Regions from separate parts of the Paenibacillus roseipurpureus genome, predicted to be linked through region 1. Evidence: predicted binding sites of a transcription regulator. Region 1 holds the regulator's gene; the other holds the start of a gene.
What was found. The regulator CtsR, encoded in region 1, represses protease genes until heat stress. The targets are predictions, from matches to a motif close to ATGGTCAATAAAGGTCAAACA.
Positions count from the first base shown of each region.

Region 2: the regulator CtsR is predicted to act here: its motif matches at 1,689-1,709, upstream of clpP (ATP-dependent Clp endopeptidase proteolytic subunit ClpP).

Region 1 is NZ_CP130319.1:5,524,564-5,530,712, reverse strand. Features, by position in the region: rRNA gene MJB10_RS25155 (23S ribosomal RNA) at 1-995, shown strand, start outside; rRNA gene rrf (5S ribosomal RNA) at 1,102-1,218, shown strand; gene MJB10_RS25145 (CtsR family transcriptional regulator) at 1,478-1,939, shown strand; gene MJB10_RS25140 (UvrB/UvrC motif-containing protein) at 1,953-2,459, shown strand; gene MJB10_RS25135 (protein arginine kinase) at 2,483-3,544, shown strand; gene clpC (ATP-dependent protease ATP-binding subunit ClpC) at 3,615-6,056, shown strand.
Region 2 is NZ_CP130319.1:295,009-301,157, forward strand. Features, by position in the region: gene MJB10_RS01375 (stalk domain-containing protein) at 1-967, shown strand, start outside; gene clpP (ATP-dependent Clp endopeptidase proteolytic subunit ClpP) at 1,035-1,616, opposite strand; tRNA gene MJB10_RS01385 (tRNA-Arg) at 1,787-1,858, opposite strand; gene MJB10_RS01390 (sugar-binding transcriptional regulator) at 2,113-3,135, shown strand; gene gap (type I glyceraldehyde-3-phosphate dehydrogenase) at 3,220-4,227, shown strand; gene MJB10_RS01400 (phosphoglycerate kinase) at 4,430-5,611, shown strand; gene tpiA (triose-phosphate isomerase) at 5,647-6,149, shown strand, end outside.

The DNA of each region.
Region 1 (6,149 bases):
GTAAACGGCGGCCGTAACTATAACGGTCCTAAGGTAGCGAAATTCCTTGTCAGGTAAATTCTGACCCGCACGAATGGCGTAACGACTTGGGCGCTGTCTCAACGAGAGATCCGGTGAAATTTTAATACCTGTGAAGATGCAGGTTACCCGCGACAAGACGGAAAGACCCCATGGAGCTTTACTGCAGCTTGATATTGGACTTTGGTACGATCTGTACAGGATAGGTGGGAGCCTTTGAAGCCTGAGCGCCAGCTTGGGTGGAGGCGCCGTTGGGATACCACCCTGATCGTATCGGAGTTCTAACCTGGTACCGTAAACCGGTATGGGGACAGTGTCAGGTGGGCAGTTTGACTGGGGCGGTCGCCTCCTAAAATGTAACGGAGGCGTTTAAAGGTTCCCTCAGAATGGTTGGAAATCATTCGCAGAGTGCAAAGGCATAAGGGAGCTTGACTGCGAGACCTACAAGTCGAGCAGGGACGAAAGTCGGACTTAGTGATCCGGTGGTACCGAATGGAAGGGCCATCGCTCAACGGATAAAAGCTACCCTGGGGATAACAGGCTTATCTCCCCCAAGAGTCCACATCGACGGGGAGGTTTGGCACCTCGATGTCGGCTCATCGCATCCTGGGGCTGAAGTAGGTCCCAAGGGTTGGGCTGTTCGCCCATTAAAGCGGTACGCGAGCTGGGTTCAGAACGTCGTGAGACAGTTCGGTCCCTATCTGTCGCGGGCGTAGGAAATTTGAGAGGAGCTGTCCTTAGTACGAGAGGACCGGGATGGACGTACCGCTGGTGTACCAGTTGTCTCGCCAGAGGCATCGCTGGGTAGCTATGTACGGAGGGGATAAGCGCTGAAAGCATCTAAGCGCGAAGCCCCCCTCAAGATGAGATTTCCCAGTATGTAAGACCCCTTGTAGACGACGAGGTTGATAGGTTCGAGGTGGAAGTGCGGTAACGTATGCAGCTGACGAATACTAATCGGTCGAGGGCTTAACCTAATATAGGGATCTTTTAGCGAAGCTAAAAGTCTCTCAGCTTTCCTAAGTAGCATACTTTACAAAGTTTCGTATCTAGTTTTCAAGGCGCAAACAAACGCTTTGACTGTTTGGTGATGATGGCGGAAGGGATCCACGCGTTCCCATCTCGAACACGACCGTTAAGCCTTCCAGCGTCGATGGTACTTGAACCGCAGGGTTCCGGGAGAGTAGAACGTTGCCAAGCTACTAAAACCTTTTTGAGAGAAATCTCAGAAAGGTTTTTTGTGTTTTCATGACGGTTCCTATTTCGTTTTATTGCGATGTCTTCGAATAAATCTCTAGGGAAGGTCAACACTAATAAGGTTAACCGCAAAGGACCGGCGCTTTGGGATAATTATTTTAATGAGCAGCACTTGTCAAAAAGAATGGAAATGATTATAATCTGATTAAGGTCAAAGAAAGTCAAAGTCAATTTACTTCTAGAAATCTGGGAGGCCGAATTGATGCGCAATGTATCAGAAATTATTGAACAGTATTTAAAGCATGTCCTGCAACAAAGTACGGAAGGCGCTATCGAGATTCAACGGAACGATTTGGCTGACCAATTTCAATGTGTACCATCTCAAATCAATTATGTCATTAGTACAAGGTTTACTTTGGAAAAGGGCTATTTGGTGGAGAGTAAGCGCGGCGGTGGGGGCTATATTCGCATCCAGAAGATCGAGCTGAAGAGCCATGGATCGATTTTGGATCATATTTTCCGTACGATTCACACCCATATTGATCAAGTCACCTCAGAAGGACTGATTTATCAATTGCAAGAGGGACATTATATTTCGACGAGGGAAGCTAACCTGATTCGGGCAGCGATATCCAGAGATGTACTGGCCTTTAAGCTACCATTGCGCGATGAAATTCGAGCCAAGATTCTTAAAGCAATGCTGATATCCTTGCTTAGTAACTAAGGAGGCAGATGGAATGGTTTGTCAGGAATGCGGGAAACGACCAGCGACGCTTCATTTCACCAAAATTGTGAATGGAGATAAGAACGAATTCCACATTTGTGAGAATTGCGCCCGTGAGAAGGGTGAAATGATTCCAGGCACATCGAATGGCTTTTCGATTCATAATTTACTTTCGGGATTGCTTGATTTCGAACCCTTATCAGCGGCCAAGTCTCAAGCAATTCGCTGTGATAACTGCGGACTTACGTATTCACAATTTAGCAAGTTAGGTCGATTCGGCTGCGGTGCCTGTTATCAGAACTTTTCAGAGAAGTTGGATCCGCTTTTCAAGCGTGTGCACGGCAATATTGTGCATGTAGGCAAAGTGCCTAAACGCAGCGGCGGCATCATCCAATGCAAGCGTGAGATCGATCTTTTGAAGAAAGATATGATGACATGTATTGAGGGCGAAGAGTTCGAGCAAGCTGCTAAAATTCGTGACCAAATTCGTGAAATTGAGAAGAAGATCGCGGGGATGTAAGTTTGTAAGGGAGTGTGAATCCAGTGACATTACAGCGATTTACAGGAGATGCTTTAAGCGAATGGATGAAAGGTGAGGGGCCGGAATCGGATATCGTCATTAGTAGTCGGATCCGCATAGCGCGCAACCTCAGAGACTATCCTTATCCCATGCTCGCAACCAACCAACAATCACAGGAAGTGCTGGAACAGTTATCTGGTGTGCTTGAGAATGATGAACTGGAGACGATCAGCAATTTCTCACTGATTCCGCTCGATGAGCTTAATGAGCTGGAGCGAATGGTGCTGGTGGAGAAACATTTAATTAGTCCAAATTTAGCTAACGAATCCAGGAATGGTGCCGTTATTTTAAGCGATAATGAGTCTATTAGTATTATGATCAATGAAGAGGACCACCTTCGCATACAATGTTTATGTCCAGGTTTTCAGATTAAAGAGGTTTGGGACTTGGCCAATCAAATTGATGATATTTTTGAAACTCAGTTGGATTACGGCTATGATGAAAAAAGAGGATACTTAACGAGTTGCCCAACCAATGTGGGTACGGGAATCCGGGCTTCTGTTATGATGCATTTACCAGCGCTTGTACTGAGCCAACAAATTAATCGAATTTTATCCGCGGTTACACAAGTTGGGTTGACGGTTAGAGGATTATACGGGGAAGGTAGCGAAGCATTAGGTAATCTATTCCAAATCTCCAACCAAATCACGCTAGGTCAATCCGAAGAAGAGATCATTGATAATCTTTACAGTGTGGCCAGGCAGATTATTGAGCACGAACGCGCTGCAAGACATAAGCTATTGCAAGAGTCCAAAATGCGGATAATTGATCGTGTCAATCGCTCCCTCGGCATCCTCTCTTACGCGGGGATTATCGATTCGAAAGAAGCAGCTCAGCGCTTATCCGATGTACGTCTGGGGATCGATCTAGGGATTATCAATAATGTATCTCCTAACGTGTTGAACGAGCTTCTTGTGATGACACAGCCTGGATTTCTCCAACAGTATGCTGGGGAAAAGCTAAATGCCGATGAGCGAGACATGCGTCGTGCAGAGCTGATTCGAGAGAAATTTGGCAGGATATAAGCAGGGTCAGAATGGATTAGAATCATCCTTTTAGCAGGACAGAGAATTATTACTTTTGGAGGTGTTCGCTATGATGTTTGGCAGATTTACGGAACGTGCGCAGAAGGTGCTTTCTTTAGCTCAAGAGGAAGCTGTTCGATTAGGACATAACAATATTGGAACAGAGCACATTTTACTTGGACTTATTCGTGAAGGTGAGGGTATTGCTGCTAAAGCACTCGTTGCGCTCGGCTTAGGTCTTGAGAAAATTCAAGATGAAGTAGAATCTCTTATTGGTAGAGGGCAAGAGCAACCAACGAACATCGCCTATACGCCTCGAGCGAAGAAAGTGATTGAGCTTTCGATGGATGAAGCGAGAAAATTAGGTCACACGTATGTGGGGACTGAACATATTTTATTAGGCCTAATTCGTGAAGGTGAAGGGGTAGCCGCAAGAGTTCTTAACAACTTGGGTGTCTCCTTGAATAAAGCACGTCAGCAGGTTCTACAGCTTTTGGGCAGCAGCGAGACAGTGTCGCCAAGTCACGGCACGAATCCAAATGTGAACACGCCTACATTAGATGGGTTGGCAAGGGATTTGACGGCGTATGCGAAAGAAGGGCATTTGGACCCTGTTATCGGGCGTAGCAAGGAAATCGAGCGGGTTATTCAAGTATTGAGCCGCAGAACGAAAAACAATCCGGTGCTAATCGGTGAGCCAGGTGTCGGTAAAACAGCGATCGCGGAAGGTCTTGCTCAGAAGATTATCAACAATGAGATTCCTGAGACGTTAAAAGATAAACGTGTCATGACGCTCGACATGGGTTCTGTTGTTGCAGGAACGAAATATCGCGGCGAGTTCGAGGATCGCCTCAAAAAGATTATGGATGAAATTCGTCAAGCCGGTAATATTGTATTGTTCATTGATGAATTGCACACCTTGATCGGTGCGGGCGGCGCGGAAGGCGCGATTGACGCTTCCAATATTCTAAAACCAGCCTTAGCTCGTGGCGAGCTGCAATGCATCGGGGCTACGACACTGGATGAGTACCGTAAATATATCGAGAAGGATGCTGCGCTGGAGCGTCGTTTCCAACCAATTACGGTGGATCAACCTTCGCCAGAAGAGGCGATTCAAATTTTGTACGGTCTGCGTGATCGCTACGAGGCGCACCACCGTGTGAAAATCACGGATGCCGCGATTCAAGAGGCGGTTAAATTGTCGGATCGTTACATTACGGATCGTTTCCTTCCCGATAAAGCAATTGATTTGATCGACGAAGCGAGCTCCAAGGTGAGATTGCGTTCCTACACAACGCCGCCATCCTTGAAGCAACTTGAGAATAAACTAGAGAACATTCGTAAGGAGAAAGACGCGGCTGTCCAAAGTCAGGAGTTCGAGAAAGCAGCAGGCCTTCGTGATACGGAGCAAAAGCTTCGTGAAGAGCTAGACTCAACGAAGAACGAGTGGAAAGAGAAGCAAGGTCGTCTGGATACGGAAGTAACACCAGATGACATCGCTCAAATCGTGGCAAGCTGGACGGGAATTCCGGTAAGTAAGCTGGCTGAAGAAGAGACAGAGCGTTTGCTCAAAATGGAAGACATTCTTCATGAACGCGTCATCGGGCAAGAAGAAGCGGTTAAAGCGGTAAGCCGTGCTATCCGCCGCGCAAGAGCTGGTTTGAAAGATCCTAAGCGACCAATGGGCTCCTTCATCTTCCTTGGACCTACGGGTGTAGGTAAGACAGAGCTTGCACGCGCACTGGCTGAATCACTCTTCGGTGATGACAATGCGGTAGTTCGTATTGATATGTCTGAGTATATGGAGAAACATTCGACTTCCCGTTTGGTCGGAGCGCCTCCAGGGTATGTCGGTTATGAAGAAGGCGGTCAACTGACAGAGAAAGTTCGTCGTAAGCCGTATTCGGTGGTGCTTCTCGATGAAATTGAGAAAGCACATCCAGAGGTTTTTAACATCCTTCTGCAAGTGTTGGAAGATGGTCGGTTGACGGATTCCAAAGGACGTACTGTGGATTTCCGTAACACAATCATTATCATGACGTCCAACGTTGGCGCGGATACGATTAAGAAGAACTCCTCGCTTGGTTTCACGGCATCCATCGATGCAGGCAAAGACTACAACAACATGAAAGATAAAGTGATGGGCGAGTTGAAGAAGAGCTTCCGTCCTGAGTTCCTGAACCGGATCGATGAAATCATTGTCTTCCACTCTTTGGATGAGAAGCATATCGCTCAAATCGTTAGCTTGATGGCAGATGACCTGCGCAAACGTCTGAAAGAGCAAGAAGTGGACTTCTTGCTGACAGATAAAGCGAAGTTGTTCCTAGCGAAGGAAGGATTTGACCCGACCTATGGAGCGCGTCCTCTGCGTAGAGCGATTCAGAAGCACATTGAAGATCGCTTATCCGAAGAGTTGCTGAAAGGCAATATTTCAAAAGGTGATTCGCTTACAATTGATGAAAATGAAGGCGAACTCGTCGTTCAGAAGGGCGAAGGCGTTGCTACGAAATAACAAATAAGTCAAAGCATTTTGCTCCATCCAACAAGGGTGGGGCTAAATGCTTTTTGTTGCTTTCGGCACTTTCATGAGCACCATAAAAATGGT
Region 2 (6,149 bases), 620 kb from region 1:
TATCAAAACGAATTGGCCGACGATTTATTCGCATTTCACCGATATGCCGATGCTTCCGCGGGAAGTGAAAGAAGTGCAAGGCCGCTCACTGCTGGTGAGTGACAGTCCTGAGGAGTTCACAACGAACGGGATTCTGTATCAGGACAACATCAATGGCAAAGCGCGCTTGTACGCGGACCATATCAACGGCACGAATAAGAAGATGACGTTTGCGATTTTTGCAACGAACAATACGGATAAGCCGATTACGATTAAAACGACGAACAAAGGCGAGGTCTACCCTTCGGTATACGCGAATTTGATTGGCAGTGAAGCATCTGTCGATTTCTTGCTGAACAATGTGTATACCGACGAAATGACCGTGCTGCCTCACGCCAGTTATGTGTATGCGAAACTGCCGGAGTTCTACCCTGGCCAAGGGGTCAATTTGTTCTATGACGTCGAAACGAATGGCGAGCTTCAAATGTCCTTTATTGCAACGGATCAAATGCTAACAACGTCAACGGTAAAAGATCTGCCGCTGCTCTCCTTTAATGGCCATGTGCGCGGGACGTTCCCTGTATCTGAAATTCTATGGAAAGTGGATGCTTCAAGCTTCACGAAAACGTCTGTACTCACAATAGGGGACAACAAAACCGATCCATTCGTGAAGGGTTACGACGTCATGCGTAAGCTAGATGTGATCAATGGCGGGAATTACGGCGTCGTTTACAAAATCCATGCGGATAAGCCGCGCAAGATGGCTGTGATGATTATGGCCAGAGGCGGCGTATTCAAGGGACCATTTAAGATTAATGGTGAAATCATTCCTGTACCGTATTCCGGAGTCCTCACAGCGTTTGATGGCTTAGAGGTGCTAGCGCGTACGACAGGCACGGAAGATGCTTTAGATATTGAGTTCACGCCTCCAGCGGGCTCGGCATTCCCAATTGATTTGATTTTCTATCCACTCGAAGATAAGAAATAAGAAACTAAAAAACCAGCCGATCCCCCTGCTCAGATGAGCAGGGGATCAGGCTGGTTTTTGTATAAGTTTAGACGCGCTCGATGACTTTATCGATGAGTCCGTATTCCATAGCTTCGTGTGCGCTCATGAAGTTGTCGCGGTCTGTATCTTTCTCGATACGCTCGAATGTTTGACCTGTACGCTCCGCGAGGATCGTGTTCAGGTTGTCTCTCATTTTCAAAATGCGCTTCGCGCGAATTTCGATGTCTGAGGCTTGACCTTCTGCACCGCCTAGCGGCTGGTGAATCATCACTTCGCTGTTCGGCAGCGCGTAACGCTTGCCTTTGGCGCCAGCCGTGAGCAGGAATGCGCCCATCGAAGCGGCCATACCAACACAGATCGTGGATACGTCTGGTTTAATGAACTGCATCGTGTCGTAGATCGCCATACCAGCCGTGATGGATCCGCCTGGGCTGTTGATGTATAGCGAGATATCTTTATCAGGATCTTGAGCGGCCAAGAAGAGTAACTGAGCAATGATGGAGTTCGCCACAACATCGTTGACACCTGTGCCTAGGAAAATAATGCGGTCCTTCAGCAAGCGAGAGTAGATGTCATATCCTCTTTCACCGCGCGCGTCCTGTTCGACGACCATAGGAATAAAACTCATGAGAATGACCTCCTTGGGTTGGGTTACATACTATTTACAGTATCTACAAGTATGATAACGAAAAAACGTCCGAAGGTCAAGAAAGGTCAAACTAAACGCAAAAAAAATCAGCTTCAGCGCTGATTCGAGGTTTTTCATAACTGCGGTATTCGTTGTACGGTGTTGCTGGACGCGCCCGAAAGGAATCGAACCTTTATCTCAGGCTTCGGAGGCCTACGTCATATCCATTGGACCACGGGCGCATAAAAGTGAAGCAAGGGTTATTATAAGTCAGGTCCCCAGAAAAAGCAAGACAGAAAGCCCTTTCAGCCTAAATTGATGAAATTGTTTGAACAAATGTTGAATGTTGCACAGATTTTGGTTATAATAAGAAATGTAAATGCGAAACAAAATAAGTCAGATGCAAGGAACTTTTTTTTCACCCAGGTGGGACACAAAATGTATACCTGGGACACAAAACGTCCTACGATGGATCAGGAGCGAAAGTAATCGTCCTATGAGAGAGATTCTTGATATTCAGAAACAGCTCATGCCTGATCTTATGGACATCATGAAGAAACGCTACTCGATTCTGCAGCACATTTTAGTTTCCGGTGTCGTGGGCAGGCGGACGTTAGCGTCCTCACTCGATATGACAGAGCGCGTACTCCGTGGCGAAGTGGACTTCTTGAAGGAGCTAGGACTGTTGGAGTCCGATGCGACAGGTATGAAGCTTAGCGAGTCTGGCCATCAATTGCTAGAGGATATGCAGCCGATCATTAAGATGGCGTTTGGACTCACCGATTTGGAAGACAGTGTGGCAAAGGCTTTTCATTTATCGCAGGTGATTATTGTTCCTGGCGACGCGGACTCCTCAATCTTTACGAAGAAAGAGCTTGGGCGCGCAGGTGCGGCTGCTCTACGTAAGTATGTAGCCAAAGATGATATCATCGCGGTAACAGGCGGCTCGACGATGGCGCAGATTGCGAACCATTTGGTTCTCTCCTCTTCGATGAAAGGCAGTATGTTCGTACCTGCACGCGGTGGACTTGGTGAAAGCGTGGATATGCAAGCGAACACGATTGCCTCCATTATGGCGAAGAAAACAGGCGGTAAGTATCGACTGCTGCATGTGCCAGATCATCTTGGGGAAGAAGCGTATCAATCCCTCATTCAGGATTCGCAGATTCAGGAAGTTGTGGGCGCGGTGCGCAGTTGTCGCATTGTTGTGCATGGTATCGGAGATGCTATGGTCATGGCACGAAGACGTAAAGTCGATCCAGAGACTACGGACAGTCTGAGAGCGGAAGGTGCACTGGCGGAAGCGCTCGGATACTATTTTGACCGCCAAGGGAATGTGGTTCACAAGATGCCGACAGTTGGACTGCGGCTAGAGGATCTGCAGCGGGTGGAGGTTGTGATTGGTGTTGCAGGCGGTAAGAGCAAGGGCGAGGCAATTGCGTCAGTTCTCAGACATGGGCAGGAAGACGTGCTGGTAACCGACGAAGCGGCAGCTTTGGAAATTATGAAGCATGTTTAGCTAGTAAGATGACATCATAACGTATGCCTTATCTGGCTGCGTTTTGAAATATAATTATTCATGTAATCTTAGGAGGAATTGACGATGGCAACAAAAGTAGGTATTAACGGTTTTGGTCGTATTGGTCGTAACGTATTCCGTGCAGCATTGAACAACCCAGATGTACAAATCGTAGCAGTAAATGATTTGACAGATGTTAAAACACTTGCTCACTTGCTGAAGTATGATACTACTCACGGTAAACTTGACGCTACAGTTGAAGCTGGCGAAGGCGAACTAATCGTAAATGGCGTTTCCATCAAAGTTTTTGCTGAGCGTGATCCTGGGAACCTTCCTTGGGCATCTGTAGGCGCTGAAATCGTTGTTGAGTCCACAGGTATCTTCACAGCGAAAGAAAAAGCATCCCTTCACTTGAAAGGTGGAGCTAAGAAAGTTATCATTTCCGCTCCAGCTTCTGACGAAGATATCACAATCGTACTTGGTGTAAACGAAGACAAATACGATCCAGCAGCTCACACAATTATCTCCAACGCTTCTTGTACAACAAACTGTCTAGCTCCTTTCGCGAAAGTTATCAACGATAGCTTCGGAATCGTTAAAGGGATGATGACAACTGTTCACTCTTACACAAACGATCAATCCGTTCTTGACGTTCCACATAAAGATCTTCGTCGTGCTCGCGCAGCAGCTGAGAACATCATTCCTTCCAGCACTGGTGCAGCAAAAGCAATCGGTCTAGTTCTTCCTGAGCTTAAAGGCAAATTGAACGGTATGGCTATGCGTGTTCCTACACCTAACGTATCCGTAACAGATTTGGTTGTTGAGCTTAAAGTGAACGTAACCGTTGACGAAGTAAACGCAGCTTTGAAAGCAGCTTCCGAAGGCCCGCTTAAAGGTATCCTTAACTACACAGAAGAGCCGCTTGTATCCAGCGACTTCAATGGTGACCCAGCTTCCTCCACAGTTGACGCTTTGTCCACGATGGTAGTTGGCGACAACATGTTGAAAGTTGTTTCCTGGTATGATAACGAGTGGGGTTACTCCAACCGCGTTGTTGACTTGGTAGCTTACATCGCGAAAAAAGGTCTGTAATTTCATAATCATCCAAGATAAACGAATCCTTCGTCCATTACGGACGAGAGCGTTTATCCAGGTTGAATGAAGGATAAGTAGTATTCCTTCATTCAACTGAAAAACCACATGAAGGGGAGAAGCGATTCTCCTCTTTATGTGCGATTTACCCATATGAGAGATAGGCTGGAAGATACCCATACCCGTTCAGGAGGCTTTTAAGATGAATAAGAAAAGTGTTCGCGATGTTGAAGTAGCTGGGAAAAGAGTATTTGTTCGTGTTGATTTCAACGTTCCTGTAGAAAATGGTCAAATTACTGACGATACACGTATCAGAGAAACACTGCCAACGATTAAGTACTTAGTCGAGCAAGGCGCTAAAGTCATTCTTGCTGCCCATTTTGGTCGTCCTAACGGACAAGTGGTTGAAGAACTTCGTTTGATACCAGTTGCAGCTAGATTAGCTGAATTGCTTGGTCAAAACGTGGTCAAAGCGGATGTATCCGTAGGCGAAATCGTGAAAGCACAAGTCGATGCGCTTGAAAATGGTGACGTTCTCTTGCTTGAAAACGTTCGTTTCAACGAAGGTGAAGAGAAGAACGATCCCCAATTGGCGAAAGCTTTCGCTGAACTGGCTGACTTGTTCGTGAACGATGCTTTCGGTGCTGCTCACCGTGCACATGCTTCGACGGCAGGAATAGCAGCTTATATTCCAGCTGTTTCCGGTCTTTTGATGGAGAAAGAGCTTGAAGTTCTAGGCAAAGCGCTGAACAACCCAGAGCGTCCTTTCACAGCCATCGTGGGCGGATCCAAAGTAAAAGATAAAATTGCTGTCATTGAGAACCTCCTGAACATTGCAGATAACGTCCTTATCGGTGGCGGTCTGTCCTATACATTCTTGAAAGCACAAGGCTATGAAATCGGTAAATCACTTCTTGATAATTCGAAGCTTGATTTGGCGCTTAGCTTTATCGCGAAAGCAAAAGAAAAAGGCGTGAACTTCCTGCTTCCAGTGGATATCGTGGTTGCGGATAAATTCGGTGGGGATGCGAACGTTCAAATCGTTGATATCGACAGCATTCCTGCAGATTGGGAAGGCATTGACATCGGACCGAAAACGCGTGAGCTTTATGCAGACGTGATCGCGAAGTCCAAACTAGTTGTTTGGAACGGACCGATGGGCGTATTCGAAATCGAGCCATTCTCCCACGGTACGCGTGCGGTTGCAGAAGCTTGTGCGAAAACAGAAGGCTACACAGTTATCGGCGGTGGCGATTCCGCTGCAGCTACAGAGAAATTCCACTTGGCTGAGCAAATGAACCATATGTCCACAGGCGGCGGCGCTTCCTTGGAGTTTATGGAAGGTAAAGCATTGCCAGGTGTAGTCGCATTGAACGATAAATAAGACATTATTTTTCTATAAAAAGGAGTCTCTAACCCATGAGCAGAACACCGATTATCGCAGGTAACTGGAAAATGTTCAAAACGGTTTCCGAAGCGATCAGCTTCGTAAACGAAGTGAAAGGCAGCACAGTAGCGGGCGTGGAGAGCGTAATTTGCTCCCCTTTCACAAACCTTCCTGCGCTTGTTGAAGCAACGAAAGGCACAGACGTTCATGTTGGCGCACAAAACCTTCACTTCGAAGATAACGGCGCATTTACGGGCGAAATCAGCGGCGTTATGCTGAAAGATCTTGGCGTTGAGTATGTGATCATCGGTCACTCCGAGCGCAGAGCGTACTTCGCTGAGTCCGACGAAATCGTGAACAAGAAAGTCGTTGCGGCTTTCAAACACGGCTTGAAACCAATTCTTTGCGTAGGCGAGAAATTGGAAGAGCGTGAAGCGGGTCAAACGAAAGACGTTTGTAAAGTGCAAACGGAAGCGGCTTTTGCTGGTCTGAGCGCAGAGCAAGCGGCACAAGTTGTTATTGCGTACGAGCCAAT